Linked DNA regions of Sphaerisporangium krabiense. The protein of the gene in region 3 interacts with the protein of the main gene of each other region in a pairwise test. Links are inferred from orthologs where the notes say so. Each region holds a gene or a part of one and is shown on either strand. Other genes may lie near its edges. The genes, in order: rplL, BJ981_RS10225, dnaE and BJ981_RS31090.

Evidence for each region.
Region 1: the proteins of dnaE (region 3) and rplL interact in binary tests that used the Escherichia coli proteins (3 or more experiments, as listed by UniProt). The link is inferred for Sphaerisporangium krabiense from one-to-one orthologs.
Region 2: the proteins of dnaE (region 3) and BJ981_RS10225 interact in binary tests that used the Escherichia coli proteins (3 or more experiments, as listed by UniProt). The link is inferred for Sphaerisporangium krabiense from one-to-one orthologs.
Region 4: the proteins of dnaE (region 3) and BJ981_RS31090 interact in binary tests that used the Escherichia coli proteins (3 or more experiments, as listed by UniProt). The link is inferred for Sphaerisporangium krabiense from one-to-one orthologs.

The regions. Positions count from the first base shown.
Region 1 is NZ_JACHBR010000001.1:763,560-768,880, reverse strand. Bases 1,712-4,485 are described here. They hold rplL (50S ribosomal protein L7/L12), read left to right. Parts: upstream 1,712-2,789; coding sequence 2,790-3,182; downstream 3,183-4,485. Other genes in these bases: BJ981_RS03235 (Rv1363c family protein), read left to right, coding at 3,987-4,485; BJ981_RS03240 (Rv1363c family protein), read left to right, coding at 3,499-4,017; rplJ (50S ribosomal protein L10), read left to right, coding at 2,143-2,682; BJ981_RS03255 (SCO4651 family lipoprotein), read left to right, coding at 1,712-1,822. In the rest of the region: rplA (50S ribosomal protein L1), read left to right, coding at 1-685; more of BJ981_RS03255, read left to right, coding at 932-1,711; more of BJ981_RS03235, read left to right, coding at 4,486-4,583; rpoB (DNA-directed RNA polymerase subunit beta), read left to right, coding at 5,041-5,321. UniProt on the Escherichia coli protein: The binding site for several of the GTPase factors involved in protein synthesis (IF-2, EF-Tu, EF-G and RF3). Is thus essential for accurate translation.
Region 2 is NZ_JACHBR010000001.1:2,352,695-2,358,198, forward strand. The notes cover bases 2,546-5,502. They hold BJ981_RS10225 (DNA polymerase III subunit gamma and tau), read right to left. Parts: upstream 5,120-5,502; coding sequence 2,972-5,119; downstream 2,546-2,971. Outside these bases: BJ981_RS10205 (aspartate kinase), read right to left, coding at 1-918; BJ981_RS10210 (DUF5063 domain-containing protein), read right to left, coding at 1,064-1,594; recombination mediator RecR, read right to left, coding at 1,587-2,186; BJ981_RS10220 (YbaB/EbfC family nucleoid-associated protein), read right to left, coding at 2,192-2,539. UniProt on the Escherichia coli protein: Part of the beta sliding clamp loading complex, which hydrolyzes ATP to load the beta clamp onto primed DNA to form the DNA replication pre-initiation complex.
Region 3 is NZ_JACHBR010000001.1:5,733,275-5,739,859, forward strand. Bases 1,001-5,038 are described here. They hold dnaE (DNA polymerase III subunit alpha), read left to right. Parts: upstream 1,001-1,316; coding sequence 1,317-4,838; downstream 4,839-5,038. Other genes in these bases: BJ981_RS38495 (chorismate mutase), read left to right, coding at 1,001-1,227. Also shown: more of BJ981_RS38495, read left to right, coding at 859-1,000; BJ981_RS25130 (TetR/AcrR family transcriptional regulator), read right to left, coding at 6,291-6,585. UniProt on the Escherichia coli protein: DNA polymerase III is a complex, multichain enzyme responsible for most of the replicative synthesis in bacteria. This DNA polymerase also exhibits 3' to 5' exonuclease activity. The alpha chain is the DNA polymerase catalytic subunit.
Region 4 is NZ_JACHBR010000002.1:688,503-693,900, forward strand. The notes cover bases 976-3,826. They hold BJ981_RS31090 (pyridoxal phosphate-dependent aminotransferase), read left to right. Parts: upstream 976-1,740; coding sequence 1,741-2,913; downstream 2,914-3,826. Other genes in these bases: BJ981_RS31085 (DUF418 domain-containing protein), read right to left, coding at 976-1,668; BJ981_RS31095 (S8 family serine peptidase), read right to left, coding at 2,991-3,826. Also shown: BJ981_RS31080 (carbon-nitrogen hydrolase family protein), read right to left, coding at 1-629; more of BJ981_RS31085, read right to left, coding at 655-975; more of BJ981_RS31095, read right to left, coding at 3,827-5,398. UniProt on the Escherichia coli protein: Shows aminotransferase activity with methionine and histidine as substrates, and to a lesser extent also with phenylalanine.

The DNA.
Region 1 (5,321 bases), 5.0 Mb from region 3 along the record:
GCAGGTCGACAGGGAGAACCTGTACAGCCCTGTCGACGCCGCCCGGCTCGCCAAGAGCACCTCGGTCACCAAGTTCGACGCGACCGTCGAGGTCGCCCTGCGGCTGGGCGTCGACCCCCGCAAGGCCGACCAGATGGTCCGCGGCACCGTCAACCTCCCGCACGGCACCGGCAAGACCGCCCGGGTCCTGGTCTTCGCGACCGGTGACCGTGCCGAGGAGGCCCGCGCCGCGGGCGCCGACATCGTCGGGGCCGACGAGCTGATCGACGAGATCTCCAAGGGCAACCGCCTGAACGAGTTCGACGCCGTCGTCGCCACCCCCGACCTCATGGGCAAGGTCGGCCGTCTCGGCCGCGTCCTCGGCCCGCGCGGCCTCATGCCGAACCCCAAGACCGGCACCGTGACGCCGGCCGTGGGCAAGGCCGTGACCGACATCAAGGGCGGAAAGATCGAGTTCCGGGTCGACCGCCACGCCAACCTGCACTTCATCATCGGCAAGGTGTCGTTCCCCGAGCGCCAGCTCCTGGAGAACTACTCCGCCGCGCTCGACGAGATCATCCGTCTCAAGCCGTCCGCGGCGAAGGGGCGCTACCTCAAGAAGGTGACGTTCTCCACGTCCATGGGCCCGGGCATCCCGGTGGACCCGAACGTGACGCGGGGCATCACCGCCGAGCTCGACGCCTGACGACCGTACGTCGTCCTCCCGGCACGCCGGGAAAGCGTGAGGGCCTCCACCCGACGGGTGGAGGCCCTTTCGCGTTCCTGCACATTCTTTCTACATTTCCCTTTTTCGCTGGTCAGAGGGTCTGTACGGCATGAAGTAGCCGGGTGGGCCCCCGATTCACGCGCATAACGCGCCGCACGGGGTAGTGCGCCCGCGTAGGGTCGAAACACTTTCAGGGGAACGAAGGGACAGGTAGTGAAGCGGCGAATGACACCCGTGGTCGCGGCCGTGGGCTCGGCCATGCTCATCGCGGTATCAGCGTGCGGCCAGGCCCCCCAGGGGCAGTCGGCCGAGTCCCTCGGCGCGGTCAAGCTCTCCGCCGCCGAGACGCTCCAGCAGAGCGCCAAGAGCGCCGAGAGCGTGAACTCCTACAGCGCCCAGCTCGTCGTGGACTTCACCGCCCCCAAGGAGGGCGCCGGGAGCGCGGGGGGCTCGGGGACCGTCAAGGGCTCGGTGGTCTACCACCAGAAGCCTCAGATCGCCTCGGACGTCAAGCTCGACCAGATCAGCGTGGCCGGGCAGAACGTGCCCGGCGGGGTCCGCCTGATCCTCCTCGGCGACACGGCGTACGTGAAGATGGACATGCTCACCAAGCTCATGGGCGGCACCAAGCCGTGGATCAAGGTCGACCTGGCCAAGGCCGGTCAGCAGGGCGGCGTCGACGTCGACCAGCTGCTGCGGCAGGCGCAGCAGGTCGACCTGCAGACCAGCGTCAAGATGCTGACCACGTCCAAGGACGTCACCACGGCCGGCACCGAGAGCGTCGGCGGGGTCGAGACGACGCACTACAAGGGCACGTTCGTCGTCGCCGACGCGGTCAAGCAGCTCGCGCCCGAGCTGCGGCAGAACCTGGAGGGCCAGCTCTCCAACGTCAAGGACATGAAGTTCGACGCCTGGATCGACGCGCAGAACCTGCCGCGCAAGGTCGAGATGAACGGCGCCCAGAACGAGGGGAGCTTCAAGCTGACCTCGACGTTCGGCGACTTCAACAGCGCCGCCGAGGTCACGGCCCCGCCGGCCGCCGAGGTGGGCGAGCTGCCGAGCAACCTCGGGAACATCCCGGCCGGTGGCGGCGACACCACCGGCGGCGGTAGCTGACGCGAGACCGCTTCCGGCGTGCTCCGCGGGACGACTCCGCGGAGCGCGTCGTCCGGCCGCGGGCGTGATTTGGCGCCAGGCGGCCGGAGGACGTACAGTGTCCAGTGCCGAAGACCGCCGGTCGTCGCCGAGCCTGTCATGGCCCGGTGGCCCAAGGATCCACGACGTGGACGGCCAGCGTAGGTGTGTGAGTTTCCATATGGTGTCCCGCGCGGCCTCCCCGCGCGAATCCGTGTGTGAGCCCCGTGCGCCTGCGCCGGGGCTTTTCGTTTTCCCGACTCCTTGAGCCCTTCGCCGGCGGCACATCTGGAAGGAGGCCCATGGCGAGGGCGGAAAAGGCGACCGCGGTCGCCGAGCTCAAGGATCGTTTCGAGAGCTCGAACGCCGCTGTCCTGACCGAGTACCGCGGTCTCACCGTCGCGCAGCTCAAGGAGCTGCGCGTCTCGCTCGGTGAGCACGCGAAGTTCGCCGTGGCGAAGAACACGCTGTCCAAGATCGCGGCCAACCAGGCCGGGGTCGACTCCCTGGACGACCTGTTCCAGGGGCCCACCGCGATCGCGTTCGTCAGCGGCGACGTGGTCGAGGCGGCCAAGGGGCTGCGTGAGTTCGCCAAGGCCAATCCCCTCCTGATCATCAAGGGCGGTGTCGTCGACGGCAAGTCGATGACCCCGGACCAGATCAACACGCTTGCCGACCTGGAGCCGCGCGAGGTCCTGCTCGCGAAGCTGGCCGGCGCGCTGAAGGCGAAGCAGTCGCAGGCCGCCGCCACCCTCAACGCGCTGCCCACCCAGATGGCCCGCCTGGTCGAGGCCCTGCGCGCCAAGCGCGACGAGGCCGGCCCGGCGGACGCCGCCGAGTGAGCACGGCGCAAGCGGAGTAAGCACGGCGCGAAAGCGTCACGGCAGGGGATTCAGGCGCGTACCGCGGACCTGTTCCAAGTTTTTGCAATTCATACGGAGGAACCACCATGGCGAAGCTCAGCACCGACGAGCTGCTCGACGCGTTCAAGGAGATGACCCTTCTTGAGCTCGCGGACTTCGTGAAGCTCTTCGAGGAGACCTTCGACGTCAAGGCCGCCGCGCCCGTCGCGGTCGCCGCCGCCCCCGGTGGCGGTGGCGCGGCCGCCGCCGCCGAGGAGGTCGAGGAGCAGGACGAGTTCGACGTCATCCTCGACGCGGCCGGCGACAAGAAGATCCAGGTCATCAAGGAGGTCCGCGCCCTCACGAGCCTCGGGCTCAAGGAGGCCAAGGACCTCGTGGACGGCGCTCCCAAGCCGGTCCTGGAGAAGGTCAACAAGGAAGCCGCCGAGAAGGCCAAGGCCGCCCTGGAGGGCGCCGGCGCCACCGTCACCGTCAAGTGACCTCGCGCGACTGATCCGCACGCCGAGAAGGGGCGGTCCCACCCAGGTGCCGGGTGGGCCGCCCCTTCCGCGTGTCCAGGGTCTTCGCGCGCTTCAACAGCATTTATGAGAGTTATGGCCGGATATGTCGCCCTAGGCTGGGCGTCCGGATCCCCTCTCGGGCCCGCCGCCGCACCCCGGCCGCGAGAAAACGGTGATCGCCGCCGGGGGATCGCGATACCGGGTTATGATCCGGCGACCGGCCGCCCGGGGCCCGCGACGCGCCCCGTTCGTCGTGGCGCCTCCGAGGGCGGCCACCAGGCGATGGGAGGAACAGGTGGCGCTGCACGCGGCTCGCTCCCCCCGCAGGACACGGCTGCTGGTCCTGGCGGCACTGGCCGTGCTCATCGCCGGCCTCGGCGTCGCCTGGGTGAGCGTCGGCGCCGACCTCGACGCCGCCCGCGCCGCCGCGAAGGACCGCTCGGCCGCGGTCCAGGCCGCGGAGCGCTACGCCCTGACGCTCATGGCCGTCGACCACCGCACCGTGGACCGCGACGTGCGGCGGGTGCTCGACTCCTCCGTCGGCCAGGCGAGGACCGACTACGCCAGGGACGCCGGGCGGCTCAAGGCCGCGACGCTGCGGAACAAGGCCGTCCAGACCGGCGTGGTGCGCGCCGCGGGCCTGGTGTCGATGGACGCCGCCGGTACCGGCGCCCGGGTGCTGGTGGTGGCCGACTCGGTGATCCGCTGGGAGGGCGTCAAGACGGCGCCGCAGGAGCGCTTCTACCGCTGGAACATGGAGGTCACCAAGACCCGTGGAGCGTGGTGGGTGTCGAAGCTGGAGCAGGTGACGTGACCGGCGAAGGGCTCTCGGCGGCCCTGGAGCGGCCCGAGCGCCGCCGTTGGCGGTCTCTGGGCTACTTGCTCACGATCGGCGTCGCGACGGTCCTGGTGGCCGTTCTGGCGGTTCTGGTGGTGGTCGGGCATCTCCGTCTCCGCGACCTGCGCGCGAGCGAGGCCGCCTCCGCCGAGGCGCTGGCGGCGGCGCGCGCGTACGCGCCGGACATGCTGTCCTACGACTACCGCACGATCGACGCCGACCTCGCCCGGGCGCGGGGGTACGCCACCGGCACGCTGGCCGAGAACTACCGCGAGCTCGCGCGAACCCTCGCGCCCACCGTCAAACGTCAGCAGACCGTGCAGCAGGCGGTCGTGGCCGCGGCCGCCGTGGAGTCGGCCACGCCCGACCGGGTCCAGGTGTTGCTGTTCGTCAACATGGGAACGACGAAGGTGGTGCCGGGCGAGAGCCGACCCCAGCGGCAGGTCCTCCAGAGCCGTGCCCGGTTCGTGCTGGTCAGAGGCGAGGACCACTGGTTGGTGGCTGAGTTGTCGACCTTGATTGGCAACGCCCCGGCAAACTGAGACATGTCCGGCGGGCCGCACCGCCCCGGGCGTGGTGCGTTATTCAATTGTTAGTAAAGCTTGGGTTTGAGGATCGCGAACCTGGGCAGGGATAAGGGCACGACAGCGTCGATGGCGGGTAAGCCTTCGACCCTCGGAGTGACAGAGCGTTAGCCGATCCATCGCGTGGGTATCGTCTGGATCCGGCTCGGGCCCTGGCTCCCTGAGGGAAGAAAACCCAGCGTGAGGGCCATCGGTTCGCGCGAACCGGGCCTCTCGGGCTTGACGTTTCGGCGCTGACGGGCGATGCTGCGTCCAACGTGGAGCGCAGAGCGAGACGGGAGTGGACAGGTGTATGCCTATCGGCTACACTGCCCCTTTGCGCTGCCCTTTGACGACCCGTCTCTCTAGGTAACTTCTGAGTCCTGGTCGTCTGGCGTGCGTGTAGTCAGTCCGCGAGCCCTCGGAAGGACATCTGTTGGCAGCCTCGCGCAACGCCTTCGCCGTACCCGCCGGTCCCCGCCGCGTTTCTTTCGCGCGCATTCAGGAGCCGTTGGAAGTTCCCGATCTTCTCGCCCTGCAGACCGAGTCGTTCGACTGGCTGCTGGGCAACGAGAAATGGCGGTCGCGGGTGGAGGCGGCTCGCCAGGCCGGGCGCAAGGACGTTCCGGCCCAGTCCGGTCTCGAAGAGATCTTTGAGGAGATCAGTCCGATCGAGGACTTCTCCGGGACGATGTCCTTGTCGTTCCGTGATCACCG
Region 2 (5,504 bases), 3.4 Mb from region 3 along the record:
CGCCGCGGCCGAGATGTTCTGGACGATCATGTCGATGTTGATCTCGGCGTCCGCGAGCGTCCTGAAGATGGCCGCCGCCTCGCCGACCTTGTCGGGCACCCCGACCACGGTGATCTTCGCCTCGCTGCGGTCGTGCGCGACGCCGGAGATGATCGGCTGCTCCATCACGTTTCCTTCGGTATAGGGGTCGGAGACGACCCAGGTGCCTTCCCTGCTGCTGAAGGAGCTCCGGACATGGATCGGCAGGTCGAACCGCCGGGCGTACTCCACACAGCGCAGGTGGAGGATCTTGGCGCCGCACGCGGCCATCTCCATGGCCTCCTCGTAGGCGATGCGAGGAATCTGGCGCGCGGCGGAGACGATGCGCGGATCGGCGGTGAAGATGCCGTCGACGTCGGTGTAGATCTCGCAGACGTCGGCCTCCAGCGCCGCCGCCAGCGCGACCGCCGTCGTGTCCGAGCCGCCGCGGCCGAGCGTCGTGATGTCCTTGGTGTCCTGCGAGACGCCCTGGAAGCCGGCCACGATCGCGATCTGGCCGATGTTCAGGGCCTCGCGGATGCGGCCGGGCGTCACGTCGATGATGCGCGCCTTGCCGTGCGTGGAGTCGGTGATCACCCCGGCCTGCGAGCCGGTGAAGGACCGGGCCTCGTGGCCGAGGTTGGCGATCGCCATGGCCAGCAAGGCCATCGAGATGCGCTCGCCCGCGGTCAGCAGCATGTCGAGCTCGCGGCCGGGAGGCAGCGGCGACACCTGCTGGGCGAGGTCGAGCAGCTCGTCGGTCGTGTCACCCATCGCCGAGACGATGACCACGACGTCGTTGCCGGCTTTTTTCGTCGCGACGATCCGCTGGGCCACACGCTTGATGCGCGATGCGTCGGCGACGGAGGAACCACCGTATTTTTGGACAACGAGCGCCACGGGATGTCTCCCAAAGGTTCGGTCTGCGGAGCTCACAGTCTACTTGGGCGCTCTGCGGAGCCGACTGAATTACCCACTATGTGGACAACCGGGCACTTCACGCCGTCTGTACGGCCGTTCCTCCGCGCGGGACCGCCCTCGCGGATCAGGCGATCGTCGACTCCTCCACGACGTCCAGGCGCGTGTGCGCGACGAGCGCCTGCAGGGCGCGCAGCGCCGCGCCGGCGTGGTTGCCCCAGGTGTTGAAGTAGGAGTACTGCCACCACCACAGGGCCTCCAGCGGACGCCCGGCCCGGTAGTGGCCGAGGCCGTGGACCAGGTCGGCGGCGACCGCGGTGAGGTCGTCCGACAGGCGGTAGTGCGTGACGCCGGTGTCCTTGTACGGGTCGAAGACCTCGACGTAGTCGTCCACGGGGCCGAGGCGTGTGGCGAGCGCCGTGCGCATGCCGTCCAGGTCGGGGTCGGGACCGGTCGCGGGCTCGACGTTGCCCTGCAGGATCACGTCCTGAACGGCCCCGAGCTGGGCGCCCGCCAGGCTGACCTGCGAGACCTCGACCAGCAGCATCGCGAGTATGGCGTCACCGCCCTCACCGCCGGCGAGCCTCGTCAGCCCGTCGAGGTAGTTCTGCGTGTGCGCCGCGACGCTGTCGGCCAGAGCATTCCACTCGTCAAACATCCAGCAACCTCCGTCCTTCGAAAGCGCGGCCCAAAGTGACCTCGTCGGCGTACTCGAGGTCTCCGCCCACCGGCAGTCCGCTGGCCAATCGTGTGACTTTCAAACCCATGGGTTTGACCAGACGCGCGAGATAGGTCGCCGTGGCCTCCCCTTCGAGGTTCGGGTCGGTCGCCAGGATCAGCTCGGTGACCTGCCCGTCCGCCAGCCGCGTCATCAGCTCGCGGATCCGCAGATCGTCGGGACCCACCCCCTCGATAGGGCTGATCGCCCCGCCGAGAACGTGGTAGCGCCCGCGGAACTCGCGGGTCTTCTCGATGGCCACGACGTCCTTGGGCTCCTCGACCACGCAGATGACGTGCGGGTCGCGCCGGGCGTCCCGGCAGATCCGGCACTCCTCCTCGGACGCGACGTTGCCGCAGACCCGGCAGAAGCGGACCTTCTCCTTGACCTCCAGCAGCGCGTGCGCCAGGCGTTTGACGTCGACCGGGTCCGCGGCCAGCAGGTGGAAGGCGATGCGCTGCGCGCTCTTCGGACCGACGCCGGGCAGCAGGCCGAGCTCGTCGATCAGGTTCTGGACGACCCCCTCGTACATGACGGTCAGAACCCTGGCAGCTGGAATCCGCCCCCGCCGAGCCCCTGCGCCAGCGGGCCGAGCTTCTCCTGCTGGAGCTCGCTGGCCGCGCGGACGGCGTCGCGCACCGCGGCGATCACCAGGTCGGCGATCGTGTCGGCCGTGTCCTGCGGGTCGCCGGCGTCGACGGCCTTGGGACTGATCTTCAGCTCCAGCAGCTCACCGCTGCCGTTGACGGTCGCGACGACGAGGCCGCCTCCTGCGGACCCCTCGATCTGCGCGTCGCTGAGCTCCTGCTGGGCCGTCGCGAGCTGCTGCTGCATGAGCTGCGCCTGCTCCAGCAACTGCTGCAGATTGACATCCCCTGGATTCACGATCGTGCGCTCCTCATGGCTTCGCGTGTGGCACGAGCCTACGGGGTTTGCCACGCATGTTGCACTGGCGCACGGTGGTGTTCGGACCGCCGCCCCCGCCGGGCGCGCCGCGCCCGCGCGGCCCGCCGCAGGTCGGAGCCGGGGAGGTGACGGCGGTGGCGGGGCCGGGTGTGCCTGTGGGGACGAGGTTCCCGGCGCGCCGCGGCGGACCGGCCGCGCGCCGGGGAGCGCTCCTCGGCCCCGGACCGGCCGGGCCTCGCCGCGGGACGCGCGGACGCCGCCGGTTCCCGCCGGGTCACGAGCGCCTGCGGCCGGCGTCAACCCCCGCTCCCCATGGAGGGCAGGACCTTCCGCTTCCGCCCATGCGCGTGCCAACGGCGCGCCGGATCGGGTCATGAAACGCCAACCCCCGACAAGGAATCGGCAAGGACGCTAGCCGTGGTCGATCTCGCCGATGATCTGACCGCCCAGTTCGCGCTGGACCAGGGCCATGCCGGTCAGCGCGTCGGCGTCGGCGTCCGCGTCGTTGAGCGGGTCGACCTCGTCGGCGTCCGTGACCCCGGAGCCGGCACGGCCGGGCACCGCGTCCGGCCAGCCGGCCGCGCCCGCCTGCCGGGGACCGGCCTGCGCCGCGGCGTTCGCCGCCGAGCGCGCCGCCGCGAGCCCCCCGCTCGCCGGGCCGCGTCCGCCGCCGGGAGGGCCGCCGACGTCGTCCGGGGGCGGGGCGTCCGGCCAGGGGTCGTCATCGGACTGCGCCGCCGGAGCCTGGGGCCGCCCGGCCGGCTGCCGCCGCGCGGGCGCCTGCGGGGCAGGAGACGGGGGCGGGGGCGCCTGCGGGGCGGGAGCGTTCTCGGGCCGGGACGGCGCCGGGCGGGCCGCGGGCGGAGCATGCCGCGCCGGCGCGCCTCCCGCCGGGGGTCCCGACGATCCGGCGACGACGGCCTCGACCTTCCACGTGCCGCCCATGACCTCGGCGATCGCCGCCGCCACCACGGTGTCCTTGGTGCCGTTGACGAAGTAGCGCATGGCGCCGACCTGGCTGTAGCCCAGGGTGACGATGTTGCCCTCGACGCCGATGACCTCGGCGTGCGTGCTCACGTTGGCCCAGACCGCCGGGGAACGCCGCTTGAGCGTGTCGAGCACCTGCGGCCAGGTGTGCTGCAGGGCGCCGCCCTGCGGGGCCACCCGGGGAGCGGGGGCGGGATCGGAGGCGGGCTCCGGGCGGCTCGGCTGCCCGCCCGACCCCGGCTTCGCCGCGGCGGGCCAGTCGTCGCCCGCGGGACGCGCCGCGGGCGGGCGGGGCTCGGCCCGCTCCGCCTCCTCAACGCGCGGGGCGGGCGCGGCGGGCTCGGCACGTGCCACGGGCCGCGGGGCGGGCGGAGGCTCGGCGGACGCCGCGACGGCGGCCGGCGCCGCGGCCACGACCCCGCCGCGCTCCAGGCGCTCCAGGCGGGCCATCATCGCCGCCTCGCCCCCCTCGGCGCCGGGGAGCAGCACGCGGGCGCACATGAGCTCCAGGAGCAGCCTCGGGGACGTCGCGCCGCGCATCTCGGTCAGCCCGGCGTTGAACACCTCGGCCGCCCGGGTCAGCTCGGCGGGCCCCATCGAGGCCGCCTGCGCGGCGAGCCGCTCCAGCTCGTCGGCCGGATGGTCGAGCAGGCCGCTGGACGTCGCCTCGGGGACGTTGGCGATCACCACCAGGTCGCGGAAGCGCTCGAGGAGGTCGGCGGCGAACCGGCGCGGATCGTGACCCCCCTCGATGACCCGGTGGACCGCCGCGAAGACCTTGGCCCCGTCGCGCCGCGCGAACGCGGTGACGATCTCGTCCAGCAGGTCGGCGTCGGTGTACCCCAGGAGCGAGACGGCGCGGGCGTAGGTGATCCCGGCGTCGTCCGCGCCGGCCAGGAGCTGGTCGAGGATCGACAGCGAGTCACGGGCCGACCCGGCGCCCGCGCGCACGACCAGCGGCAGCGCGGCCGGCTCGTACGGCACGGACTCGGAGCCGAGGATCTCCTCCATCAGCTGGCGCAGCGTCGCCGGCGGCATGAGCCGGAAGGGGTAGTGGTGGGTTCGCGACTTGATGGTGCCGATGACCTTCTCGGGCTCGGTGGTCGCGAAGACGAACTTCAGGTGCGGCGGAGGCTCTTCGACGAGCTTGAGCAGCGCGTTGAAACCCTCGCGGGTCACCATGTGCGCCTCGTCGATGATGTAGATCTTGAACCGCGCGGAGACGGGCGCGAAGAACGCGCGCTCGCGCAGGTCGCGGGCGTCGTCCACGCCACCGTGCGAGGCGGCGTCGATCTCGATGACGTCCAGGTGGCCCGGCCCGGTGGGAGCGAGGGCCACGCAGGACTCGCAGACGCCACAGGGGTCGGGCGTGGGGCCCTTCTCGCAGTTCAGCGAGCGGGCGAGGATGCGCGCGCTGGAGGTCTTGCCGCAGCCACGCGGGCCGCTGAACAGGTAGGCGTGGTTGATGCGCCCGGTGCGCAGCGCCTGTCGGAGCGGCTCGGTGACGTGTTCCTGACCCTTGACCTCGGCGAACGTCCCAGGCCGGTATTTGCGGTAGAGAGCGAGACTCATGCCGTCTCCTCGCCTAGGGGGTCGGAGTGCGAAGCGCCGGCGGCCCGCGGGCGTCACGCGCGGCGATCGGATCGCGCGCCTGACGACGGTGGCCCCAGCGAAGAGACCCCTCGCACACCCGCCAGAGCCCGCTTATCCTTGCTGCCTTCCGGCCCTGGGGAGGTTCACAGGATGACGCCGCGCGAGGGGTCCGGTCACAGTCTAGCCGCGCCCGGCAGTGCTCGTGGCCCCAGAACGCCGATCGAGCCTCCGCCCCCCACACCGAGACCGTTTCGTGCCCGTCCACCGTGGTCCACGCCCCCGCCGAAGTCCGGTAAGCTTCTCGACGGAGGATTCGCCTAGTTGGCCTAGGGCGCACGCTTGGAAAGCGTGTTGGGGGCAACCC
Region 3 (6,585 bases):
TCCGGCGGAAGAGTCCGATATGTGAGAAAGAGTGTCCACCTGGTGGCCAGGTCCTGATAACCTCGGAGCCGTGACTAGCTGTTTCATGTTTACCAGGCCGGTTCCGGGAGGGGCCGGTCGCCGAGGCATGATCTAGCGACCATTTCCGGAGCCGGCACAGGCGGAGACGATGGCGTCTCTGCCTTTCGTCATTTCAGACCCCGCCGGCTCGCGGTCAGCGCGCGGCCGGCGCCCAGCGAGGGAGCCGACATGTCATCGACCGGGCAGCCGGGCAGGCGCGTGGTACGCATCGGAAGCCTCACCGTGGGGGACGGCCCCGCGGTGGTGCTCGGAGGAGCGCAGGGGACGGGCCCCGGCCCCGACGGCCTGCGGCTGAGCCTCGCGCGCGTCACCCCGGGCGACCGTCCCGCCGTGCTGGCCAAGGCCCGCGCCTCGTGGGAGGGCCCGCTGCTCGCCGAGCCCGCGGAGCCGGGCGACCTGGCCGCCGTGGCCGAGCACGCCGACGCCGTGGTGGTCGGGACGGAATGGACCGAGGACGCCGCGCGGCTGCGGGCCGCCGCGGGCCTGGGCCTTCCCATGATCGTGCGCCGTGCCCCGGGGGCCTCCCTGGCGGCGTGGCTGGAGGTCGCCGGCCGCTGCGCCGGGGCGCCCGGCGTGGTGCTGTGCGAGGACACCGGCCAGGGGGTGGACCTGGGGCTCGCGCGGGCGGCGCGCGAGCGCGGCGGCCTGCCGGTCCTGGCGTCGGCCGGGGACGGCGCGGGGCTCGCCGCCGCGGCGGTCGCGGCCGGGGCGGACGGGCTCTGGCTGGCCGAGGACGCTCCCGCCGGCCAGGTCGCGGCGGCCCGCGAGGCCGTCACCGTGGTCGGCGCGCTCCTGCGGGACGAGCGTCCCGCCACCGTCGCGGCGGCCCGGGACGCGATCGACAGGACGGACGCGGCGCTGGCGGTGCTCCTCGAGCGGCGGGCCGCGCTGGCGGGCGTCGTCCAGCGCCTCAAGCCGGTGGGAGGGTTCGCCGGTCGCGACCCCGAGCGGGAGCGCCGGATCGTCGCCGCGATGGCCCGGCGCGCGCCGCGCCTGGGCGAGCGGCGGCTCGCGCCGATCATGAAAGCGGTGATCGAAAGCGGCCTCCACCTCGCCGAAGAGCTCAAGGAGACGCCAGGGGACAATGACGGGGAGCACGCGCCCGGCCCGGGGGCGGCGGCCGCGGGACGCCGGCATCACGATTGAGACTGCTGCGGCCCGTGTGCTCCGGGAGACCGCCGCGACGGCGTAGGCTCTGATCCGCCGCACCGGATCGAGGGGAGAGGGACGGCCGCATGGCTGATTCGTTTGTGCATCTGCACGTCCACACCGAGTACTCCATGCTGGACGGAGCGGCCCGGCTGAAGCAGATGTTCAAACAGGTCGGCGATCTCGGCATGCCCGCCATCGCGATCACCGACCACGGCAACATGCACGGCGCCTACGACTTCTACAGGCAGGCGACGGCGGCCGAGATCAAGCCCATCATCGGCATCGAGGCCTACGTCGCCCCCGAGTCGCGGTTCAACAAGAAGCCCGTCGTGTGGGGCGAGCCGCACCAGAAGAGCGACGACGTCTCGGCCGGTGGCTACTACACCCACATGACCATCTGGGCGCGCAACGCCACCGGCCTCGGCAACCTGATGAAGCTCTCCTCGCGCGCCTACACCGAGGGCTTCGTCCGCAAGTGGGCCCGCATGGACGCCGAGCTGCTCGCCGAGCACTCCGACGGCCTCATGGCCACCACCGGCTGCCCCTCCGGCGAGGTCCAGACCCGGCTGCGCCTCGGCCAGTACGACCAGGCCCTCGCCGCCGCCGCCCGCTACCAGGAGCTGTTCGGCAAGGAGAACTACTTCCTGGAGATCATGGACCACGGCCTCGACATCGAGCGCCGCGTCCGCGACGGCCTCACCCGCATCTCCAGGGAACTCGCCATCCCGCCGCTGGTGACCAACGACTCGCACTACACCTACGAGTCGGACTCCACCTCCCACGACGCCCTGCTGTGCATCCAGACCGGCAAGCAGCTCTCCGACCCCGACCGCTTCCGCTTCGACGGCAGCGGCTACTACGTCAAGACCGCCGACGAGATGCGCGCGGTCGACTCCTCCGACCTGTGGGCCGAGGGCTGCCGCAACACGCTGCTCGTCGCCGAGCGCGTGGACCCCGAGGGCATGTTCGGTTTCAAGAACCTCATGCCCACCTTCCCGGTGCCCGAGGGCCACACCGAGGAGAGCTGGTTCCGCGAGGAGATCGCCCGCGGCATGGGCCGCCGCTTCCCCGAGGGCGTCGACGAGGTCCACCAGCGCCAGATCGAGTACGAGATGGACGTCATCCTCCAGATGGGGTTCCCCTCGTACTTCCTCGTGGTCGCCGACTTCATCATGTGGGCCAAGAACAACGGCATCCGCGTCGGCCCCGGCCGAGGCTCCGCGGCGGGCTCGCTGGCGGCGTACGCGCTCGGCATCACCGACCTCGACCCCCTCCCGCACGGCCTGATCTTCGAGCGGTTCCTCAACCCCGACCGCGTCTCCATGCCCGACGTCGACATCGACTTCGACGAACGTCGCCGGGCCGACGTCATCCGCTACGTCACCGAGAAGTACGGCGCCGACAAGGTCGCCATGATCGCCACCTTCGGCACCATCAAGGCGAAAGCGGCCATCAAGGACGCCGCCCGCGTCCTCGGCTACCCCTACGCCCTCGGCGACAAGGTGTCCAAGGCGTTCCCGCCCGCCGTGATGGGCAAGGACATCCCGCTCTCCGGCATCTTCGACAACGACCACCCCCGGTACAACGAGGCCGGCGAGCTGCGCAAGCTCTACGAGGAGGACGTCGACGTCAAGGCGGCCGTCGACCTCGGCAGGGGTCTGGAGGGCCTGATCCGGCAGACCGGCGTGCACGCCGCCGGCGTCATCATGTCGGCCGAGGTCCTCACCGACTACATCCCGATCATGCGCCGCGACTCCGACGGCGCGATCATCACGCAGTTCGACTACCCGACCTGCGAGACGCTCGGCCTGCTGAAGATGGACTTCCTGGGCCTGCGCAACCTCACGATCATCGACGACTGCCTGAAGATGATCGAGGGCAACACCGACAGCATGATCGACCTGCTCAAGCTGCCGCTGGACGATCCGAAGACCTACGAACTGCTCGGCCGGGGCGACACGCTCGGAGTGTTCCAGCTCGACGGCGGCGGCATGCGCTCGCTGCTGCGCCTCATGAAGCCCGACAACTTCGAGGACATCTCCGCCGTCGGCGCCCTCTACCGTCCCGGCCCCATGGGCGCCAACTCCCACACCAACTACGCGCTGCGCAAGAACGGCCAGCAGGAGATCACCCCGATCCACGAGGAGTTCCGCGAGTCGCTGGCCGAGATCCTCGGCACCACCTACGGCCTGATCGTCTACCAGGAGCAGGTCATGGCCATCGCGCAGAAGGTCGCCGGGTTCTCGCTCGGCAAAGCGGACCTGCTGCGCCGCGCGATGGGCAAGAAGAAGAAGGCCGAGCTGGACAAGCAGTTCGAGTCCTTCGAGAAGGGCATGAAGGACAACGGCTACTCGGCCGCGGCGATCAAGACGTTGTGGGACATCCTTCTCCCGTTCTCCGACTACGCCTTCAACAAGGCCCACAGCGCCGCCTACGGCCTCGTCTCGTACTGGACGGCGTACCTCAAGGCCAACTACCCGGCCGAGTACATGGCCGCCCTGCTCACCTCCGTCAAGGACGACAAGGACAAGTCGGCCCTCTACCTCAACGAGTGCCGTCGCATGGGCATCAAGGTGCTCCCCCCGGACGTCAACGACTCCGACTTCGACTTCACCCCGCGCGGCAGCGACATCCGCTTCGGCCTGTCGGCGATCCGCAACGTCGGCGGCAACGTCGTGGACGGCATCATCACCGCCCGCAAGCAGAAGAGCCGCTTCGCCGACTTCAAGGACTTCCTGCGCAAGGTGCCCGCGCTGGTCTGCAACAAGCGCGTCATCGAGTCCCTGATCAAGGCCGGCGCGTTCGACTCCCTCGGCCACCAGCGCAAGGGCCTGGTCATGGTGCACGAGCAGGCCGTCGACGCCATCATCGACATCAAGAAGAACGAGGCCATCGGGCAGGACTCCCTGTTCGGTGCCATCGACGGCGCCGAGGACCAGACCTTCGACGTGCAGATCCCGCCCGGCGAGTGGGACAAGTCCACGCTGCTGGTCTTCGAGCGCGAGATGCTCGGCCTGTACGTCTCCGACCACCCGCTGTTCGGCGTGGAGCACATCCTGTCCGCCGGGGCCGACTGCTCCATCGCCGCCCTGCAGGACGACCAGCGCCCGGACGGCCAGGTCGTCACGGTCGGCGGCATCCTCACCGGCCTCCAGCGCAAGGTCACCAAGAAGGGCGACACCTGGGTGCTCACCACCCTGGAGGACCTCGAAGGCGCCATCGAGGTGATGATCTTCCCCTCGGCCTACCAGCTCTGCTCCACCGTCCTCGCCGAGGACGCCATCGTCTTCGTCAAGGGACGCCTCGACAAGCGCGAGGACGTCGCCAAGGTCGTCGCCATGGAGGTCACCGCCCCCGACCTCACCCAGGAGGCCGGCGGCCCCCTCGTCGTCAGCCTCGCCCTCACCCGCTGCACCCCCCCGGTGATCGGCCGCCTCAAGGAGGTCCTCACCACCCACCGCGGCACCACCGAGGTCCACCTCCAGCTCCACAACGGCCCCAAGACCACGATCATGCGCCTGGACGACCGCCTCCGCGTGGCCCCCTCCCCCTCCCTCATGGGCGACCTGAAACAACTCCTGGGCCCCACCTGCCTGGGCGCCTGACCTGTTGAGCACCGAAGCGCCCGCGAAACCTCGCGGGCGCGAGTCGAGGTCGGCGCGCGACGGCTCGTACTCGTCATGGACACGAGCGTCCTGCGCGGAGAGTCCGGCGAGACCGGCGCCCACGAAGGCAGCGCAGCCGCGCTCTCCTCGACCCACCTGCGGCGGAACATAGGGATGCCCTGTCCCGGAAATGGAGCCTTCGGCGCGCCCTATCTCAGGCGACCCTGACCTCGTCCAAGTCCCGCCGCCCCGCCCTACCGCCCGGCGGCGCGGGCGTGGGTCTCGCCGAGACTCCTGAGGCCATTCCCGCTCTTCCCGTCTTCATGGATGTGGAGCCGCAAGCTCGATCGACGTCCTGGGAAGCGCATCGACGCCGACCGGTACATGCCGCTCAGGGGGCTGGCGTCGCAGGGTGCGGCTTCCCTTGCCAAGCGCCACGAGCAGAACCAGACCATCTTCCCCAGCGATGATCCCTCGTCCACTGCGGGCACACTGGTGGGATGCGCATTCGATGGACGGTCGTCGCTCTGACGCTGGGGCTGGTCGCGTGTAGCTCCGGTGGGCCGAGTGGTCCTCAGGTTCGGCGGGGGCCGGCCGTCTCTGCGTCGGGCTCTGCGTCGGTCTCTGTGTCGGGCTCGCCGGCGGGGGCCGTGACGGTCAGGTGTGATGCGGCGATCGGGAGTGAGCACGTTCCGCCTGCTGGATTCGAGGTCATCGGTGGCGCGGTCGCGCTGCCGGCGGGGCCGGCTCGCACGCGAGCCTTACAGGCGGGGGTGGGGGACCTGCCTGACGGGGGCACGGGGTTGTTCGCGAAGCAGGGGCTGCTCGTGCGGCGCGGTGAGATGGTCGAACTGATCGTTCCGGAGGAACTCCGCGGCCGGTTCTGGCTGGAGTGGGGTGGCCTGCGGACGCCGAGCGATCACGTGGTGGTCGATCGCTGTGATGGGAACGACGAGTGGGTGGTTTTCGTGGGGGGCTACTTCGTGCGGCGAGCCGCATGCCTCCCGGTGATGGTGCGCGTCCGGGGTGGTGAACCACGGCAGGTCCACATCGGTGTCGGCGCGCCGTGCCCGGGCCAGAGCCCGGCTCCCCGGATATGACGCCCGGCTCCCCGGTGTGACCGGTCGTGCGTGCGCGTCATGCGGCAGCGGCGTGTGGTCGACGCCCTGGCGATGTGCCGCGCGTGGTGTTGATCGAATGGTCGGGTCTGGGTGTTCTGGTGGCCGGGGTGTGGTGAGCCCACCCGTGCGGCGCCGTCGTGGCCGAGCGCCGTGATCCCACCCAGAAGTACGCCCCAGGCCGGGCGCCCTATCAGGGATGCCGTCGGGTGCCGTTGAGAGCCGTTGCGGAACGTGTCGGCGGCACGTGCCGACGTCATCTCTTCAGAGCTTCCGCGGCAAGCCTGGGGCAGCGGCTCAGCGTGCCGCAAGTGCCCATGGAGGGCTGAGAAACCTAGCCGCGACGGCTGGTCCCGGAGGCGGCGGACAGCAAGGTGAGTGCGGCTTCGCGTGCGTGCTCGCCTGCGCTGGTCCCGTCCTGATGTGTGGCGACGACGGTGGCGCCCTCGACCAGCATGAGCAACTGCCGGCCCAGCAGGTGTGGATGGGACGCTCCGGCGCGCTCGGCGATGCCGGTGAAGAGCTCCAGGTAGCGGTCGAGATGGCGCGTGGTGATGGCGCGGACGGCCTCGACATGGTGCTGGGCGGCGGCGTTCAGCATCGCACAGCCGCGGAAGACCGGGTCGTCG
Region 4 (5,398 bases), on a different replicon or contig from region 3:
AAGCCGTCCCTGGCCTCGGGGTTCGGGGCCTGGCCCACGGCGATGGTCCAGGTGGTGTTCTCGATGGCGCGGGCCTTGACCAGCGTGGTCCAGTGCTCCTCCTTCATCGGCCCGGAGCCCCAGGCGGCGATGACGGCGAACGCGTCGGCGCCGAGGTCGACCAGGGCGCGGGTCAGCTCGGGGAACCGGACGTCGTAGCAGGTGACGAGCCCGATCCGCAGCCCGGCCACCTCCGCGACGACCGGCTCGGCGCCGGGGGCGACCAGGTCGGACTCGCGGGCGCCGAAGGAGTCGAACAGGTGGATCTTGCGGTACGCCGCGACCCGCGTGCCGTGGCGGTCCAGCGCGACGGCGGTGTTGTACACCCGGCCGTCCGCGGGCTCGAACGTGCCGAGCACGACGGCCACCTCGTGCGTGCGGGCGGCGGCGGCCACGGCGGTCATGAAGGGCCCGTCGAGCGGCTCGGCGTGGTCGGCGACGGCCTTGCCGAACCGGGTGAGCGTCGCCTCGGGGAAGACGGCGAGGGCGGCGCCCCGCGAGGCGGCCCTGCCGAGCGCGTCGCGCACGCGTTCGAGGTTGGTCTTCGGGTCGTCGGACACCGGGATCTGGCACAGGGCGATGCGGGTCACCCGACCAGCGTAAGCGCGGGCGGGGTCAGTTGCCGAGATCCCCGGCCGCGTGGCCGGGGGACGGGAGCGGCGCGGGGGAGGCGCGCCGGTTCGGCACCACCTCCCACCAGGTCAGGCAGCGCCACGCCCACTCCAGGGGTCCGTAGCGGAAGCGCGCCAGCCACCAGTGCGCGAAGGCGGCCAGCAGGGCGAGCAGCGCGGCGCCGAACGCGACGGCGGTGAGCCGGGTGGTGTCCCGGGCCAGCAGCGGGGCGGCGGCGACGGCGCAGAGGCCGCCGGACAGGTAGGCGGTGAGCGTGATCCGCCCGAGCGGCCGGAGGAACGCGGCCAGGGCGGGACGCGCGCGGACCAGCAGGAGCACCCCGGCGCAGTACGCGGTGGCGGCTGCCAGCCCGGCCAGCGGGTACACGGCGGGCGTGTAGCGGAACTCGAACGTCTCCGGGTGCGTCCACAGGTGGTTCCAAGCCCAGGTGAGCGCGACGGCGAGCGGCGCGCTCACCGCCAGCGTGGGCACGAGGACGCGCGGGCCGGGCCTGTACTCGATCACGGCCATGCCGAGCAGGAAGAGCCCCGGAACCAGCCAGATGCCACCGAACTGGAGGAACGTCGCCCACGCGGTGGCGGCGATCCCGGCCGCGAGGACCAGCCACCGGGGGAGGAAGGACGCGGGCAGCAGCACGACCGCCCCGGTGATCGCGTACGGCAGCAGCACCTCGCCCGGGCTGGCGAGCCCGTGCAGCAGCCCGAGGCAGGCCAGGACGGCGAGTCTGCGCAGCAGCGGCCACCACGGGCGGGGCGTCCGATGGGCCGCCGAGCGGAGGAAGAGGACGAAGCTCACGCCGAAAAGGACGGAGAAGATCGGATAGAAGCGGCTTTGCAGGAGGTTGTCGAAGACCCAGTCCGCGGGGGCCGGGGGGTGCTCCGCCAGTTCTCCCATGGTGTGCTGCCAGGTGTTCACCAAGGTGATCCCGCAGACCGCGAAACCGCGCAGGGCGTCCAGTTCGTGGATGCGCGTCCCCGGGACGGCCTCGCTTCGCATGCCCTATATATACGGCTATTTCTGACATTCGCCCGAGGGGTCGACGCCGGAAGGCCCGATAGGCTGCTGCGCGTGAGCGAACCTCTGGTGGCGCGCATGCGCGAGTTCGGCACGACCGTCTTCGCCGAGATGACGGCGCTCGCCGTCCGGACGGCCTCGATCAACCTCGGGCAAGGGTTCCCCGACACCGACGGCCCCGAGGCCATGCTCGAACGCGCCGTGGCCGCGATCAGGGAGGGCCTCAACCAGTACCCGCCCGGCCCCGGCGTCCCCGAACTGCGGCAGGCGGTCGCCGAGCACCGCAAGCAGCACTACGGCCTGGTCTACGACCCCGACGGCGAGGTCCTCGTCACCGTCGGCGCGACCGAGGCGCTGGCCGCGTCCGTCCTCGCCCTGTGCGAGCCCGGCGACGAGGTCGTCGTCTTCGAGCCCTACTACGACTCCTACGCCGCCGCGCTCTCCCTGGCCGGCGCCGTGCGCAGGCCGGTGACGCTGCGGCCGGTGGAGGGCCGGTTCACCTTCGACCCCGCCGAGCTGCGCGCCGCCGTCGGCCCGCGCACCCGGGCCATCCTCGTCAACTCCCCGCACAACCCGACCGGCACCGTCTTCACCCTGGAGGAGCTGACGGCCATCGCCGCCGTCGTCGAGGAGCACGGGCTCATCGCCATCACCGACGAGGTGTACGAGCACCTGACCTTCGACGGCGTCCGGCACATCCCCCTCGCCACGCTGCCGGGCATGCGCGAGCGCACCGTCATGATCTCCTCGGCCGGCAAGACGTTCTCGGTGACCGGCTGGAAGACCGGATGGGTGTGCGCGCCGCGTGAGCTGGTGACGGCCGTCCAGACCGTCAAACAGTTCCTCACCTTCACCTCCGGCGCTCCCTGGCAGCTCGCGGTCGCGCACGGGCTGCGCGAGGAGCTGGCCTGGGTCGGCGGCATGCGCGACGGACTGGCCGCCAAGCGCGACCGGCTCATGGCCGGCCTGTCCGCCGCCGGGTTCGAGGTCTACCGCCCGGCGGGGACGTACTTCGTGCAGACCGACATCACGCCGCTCGGCTTCACCGACGGCCTGGACCTGGCGCGGCGGCTGCCCGAGCTCGCCGGCGTCGTCGCCATCCCGACGCAGGTCTTCTACGACCGCCGCGAGCTGGGCAGACGCTTCGTCCGCTTCGCCTTCTGCAAGAAGGACGAGGTCATCGACGAGGCGGTGGCCCGGCTCGCCCGCCTGCGCGGGGCCGTCTGAGGACTCGGGAACGCGCGAGAAGGCGCGGCGGCGGTCCGGGCCGGTGCCGGTCCGCCGCCGCGCTCGGGGTCGGATGGTCAGTTCTGGACGGCGTACGCCCGAATGATCGTCTGCTTCACCTGGACACCGCCGGGGCCGGTGGCGGTGGCGCGCAGGGTGACGGGGCCGGGGGTGGCGGGGTTGGTCACCGAGGTGGTCCAGCCCTCGCCGTTCCGGCGGACCTGCAGCGTCCGCCAGGTGGCGCCGTCGTCGAAGGAGGCTTCGACGACGGGGGTGTCCAGCTCGCCGCCGTCGGCGGTGATCGGGATCTCGGTCACCGTGCCGGGCCTGGCCCGGTTGTAGGCGTCCAGCCCCTCGGGGGCGAATCGCACCGACGGCACCGCGAGTGGCGTGCTGTCGTCGGTGTGGGCCGAGGTGAACGTCCAGGAGGCGTCGATCGCGGTGGCCAGCGCGGCGTAGGGGACGTCACGGCGGGCGGAGACGTTCACGGTGTAGTCGCCCTCGCCGGCGGGGACCCGCGCGGCGAGGCGGCACCAGTCGGCGACGAAGCAGTCTTCCAGCTCGATCCGCTCCAGGACCTCGCCGTCCTTGGCCAGGGACACCGTGCCGGTGACGTTGCTGTCCCAGCCGGTGTGGCCGATGCCGCCGTCGGTGAACAGCCCCTCCGGCGTGTAGGCCAGTTCGTCGCCGGTCCGCGTCACGCGTGGCGCGGAGGGGCCGGTCACCGCCGCGTTCCACAGCTCGGCGGACTGCCCGGCCCGCACGGGCCGCTGCTGAAGGTCGACGAGGGAGTACCCACCCTGCGTGAGCCGGCCGGACCAGAGCAGGTCCTGTCCCGGCGTCAGGTAGTTGTCGACCGTGCTCGGCATCGTGACGGTGGTGGGGGCACTGCGCAGTTCCTCGTCCGTGCCGCGAAGGACGAACCACCTGGCGAACTGCGCCGTGGCGTCCGCGTTCTGGGCGCGGAAGGTCATGCTGACCTTGGCGAGGTCGGCCTTCGCGAATCGCCTGGCCGGGTCGGCGGGGATCTGGCCGGTGCGGCGGTCGACCAGGTCGTACCGGATCGGTGCCGCGCCACCCCCCGTCAGCACCTGGTATGCCAGGTATTCCAGGCCCGGCCGGCTGGAGGGCAGCGTGTACGCGGCCTCCCCCTGGGGGACGAGGTATTCGCGCACGTACCCGTTGCCCCCGGTGTTGCCCAGATTGATCGCGAGCTGGCCGGTGGGTTCGGCCGCGGGGTCGTCCACCGTGAGGCTGATCCGCCGGCCCAGGCGGGCGTCGAGCGTCAACCTCACGGCCGCGGGGCCGATCGTGAACGCGCGGTCGGTGAACGTGCTTACGCCCTTCTCCGACAGTTGCGCGTTGAGGTTCCACTCGCCGGGCCCCAGACGGACCTCCGCGACGCCGTCGACGAACCGCAGGCTGGAGCGTTCACCGGTCTTGAGGTTGAACAGCGCCGCGTCGACCTCCTGAACAGGACCGCCGTCCCTGCCGACGGCCCTGACCGTCAGGTCGTAGGACTCGGGTTCGATATAGGCGCCGGCCAGGGTGCGTACGGTGAGCTCGCCCGCGGTGGCGGTGAGCGTACCGGTGTAGACGCCCGGTCGCAGGCCGGAGTCCAGGGTGAGGGTCACCGAGGCGTCGCCGCCCGCCGGGACGGTGAGGTGGCCGGCGGACAGCGTGTAGGGACCGTCTTCGGTCAGCGCGAGCTCCACCGGCTCCTGGGAGGCGTTGGTGTAGGTGACCTCCTTGGTGACGTCCTCGTCGTTGTGGGGCCAGGCGAGGTAGGTCCAGAGGTTGCCGGTGTCGTTCGTCACGCTCTGCGTGACCGCGCGGGCCACGTCGACCCGGCCGGCGCCTTGCTCGTAGGGGGTCATGCCGGCGCCCGGCCTGGCCGTGGCGATGAGCGCGGCCTTGAGGCGTTCGCCGTTCCAGCCGGGGTGCTGCTGGGCGAGAATGGCGGCGGCGCCGGCCACGTGCGGGGCCGCCATCGAGGTGCCGCTCATGGCCACGTACGGGTCGCCGGGGCCGCCGGCGCCGCTGCGTGCCGCGACGATTCCCATGCCCGGTGCGGTGATGTCCGGTTTGACGGCTTGGTCGATGATGCGCGGGCCCCGGCAGGAGAACGGGGCCAGGACGTCGTTCCGGTCCACCGCCCCCACCGTCAGCGCGGCATCGGCGCTGCCGGGACTGCGGACGGGCTCCCCGGCTTTCCTCAGGTTGCCGGCCGCGACGACGAACAGGGTTCCCGTCTGCTCGCTGAGGGTGTTCACCGCCTCTTCGAGCGGGTCCAGCCCGCGGGTGTCCGGCACGCTGAGGCTCATGTTGACCACCGGCGCCTTGATCTCGGTGGCCGCCCACTCCATGCCGGCGATCACATCGGACACCTGGTTGTCACCGCCGGCCCCCAGGACCTTGCCGACGGCGATCTTGGCGTCGGGGGCGACGCCCTTGTACCTGCCGCCGGAGGCCGCGCCCGAGCCCG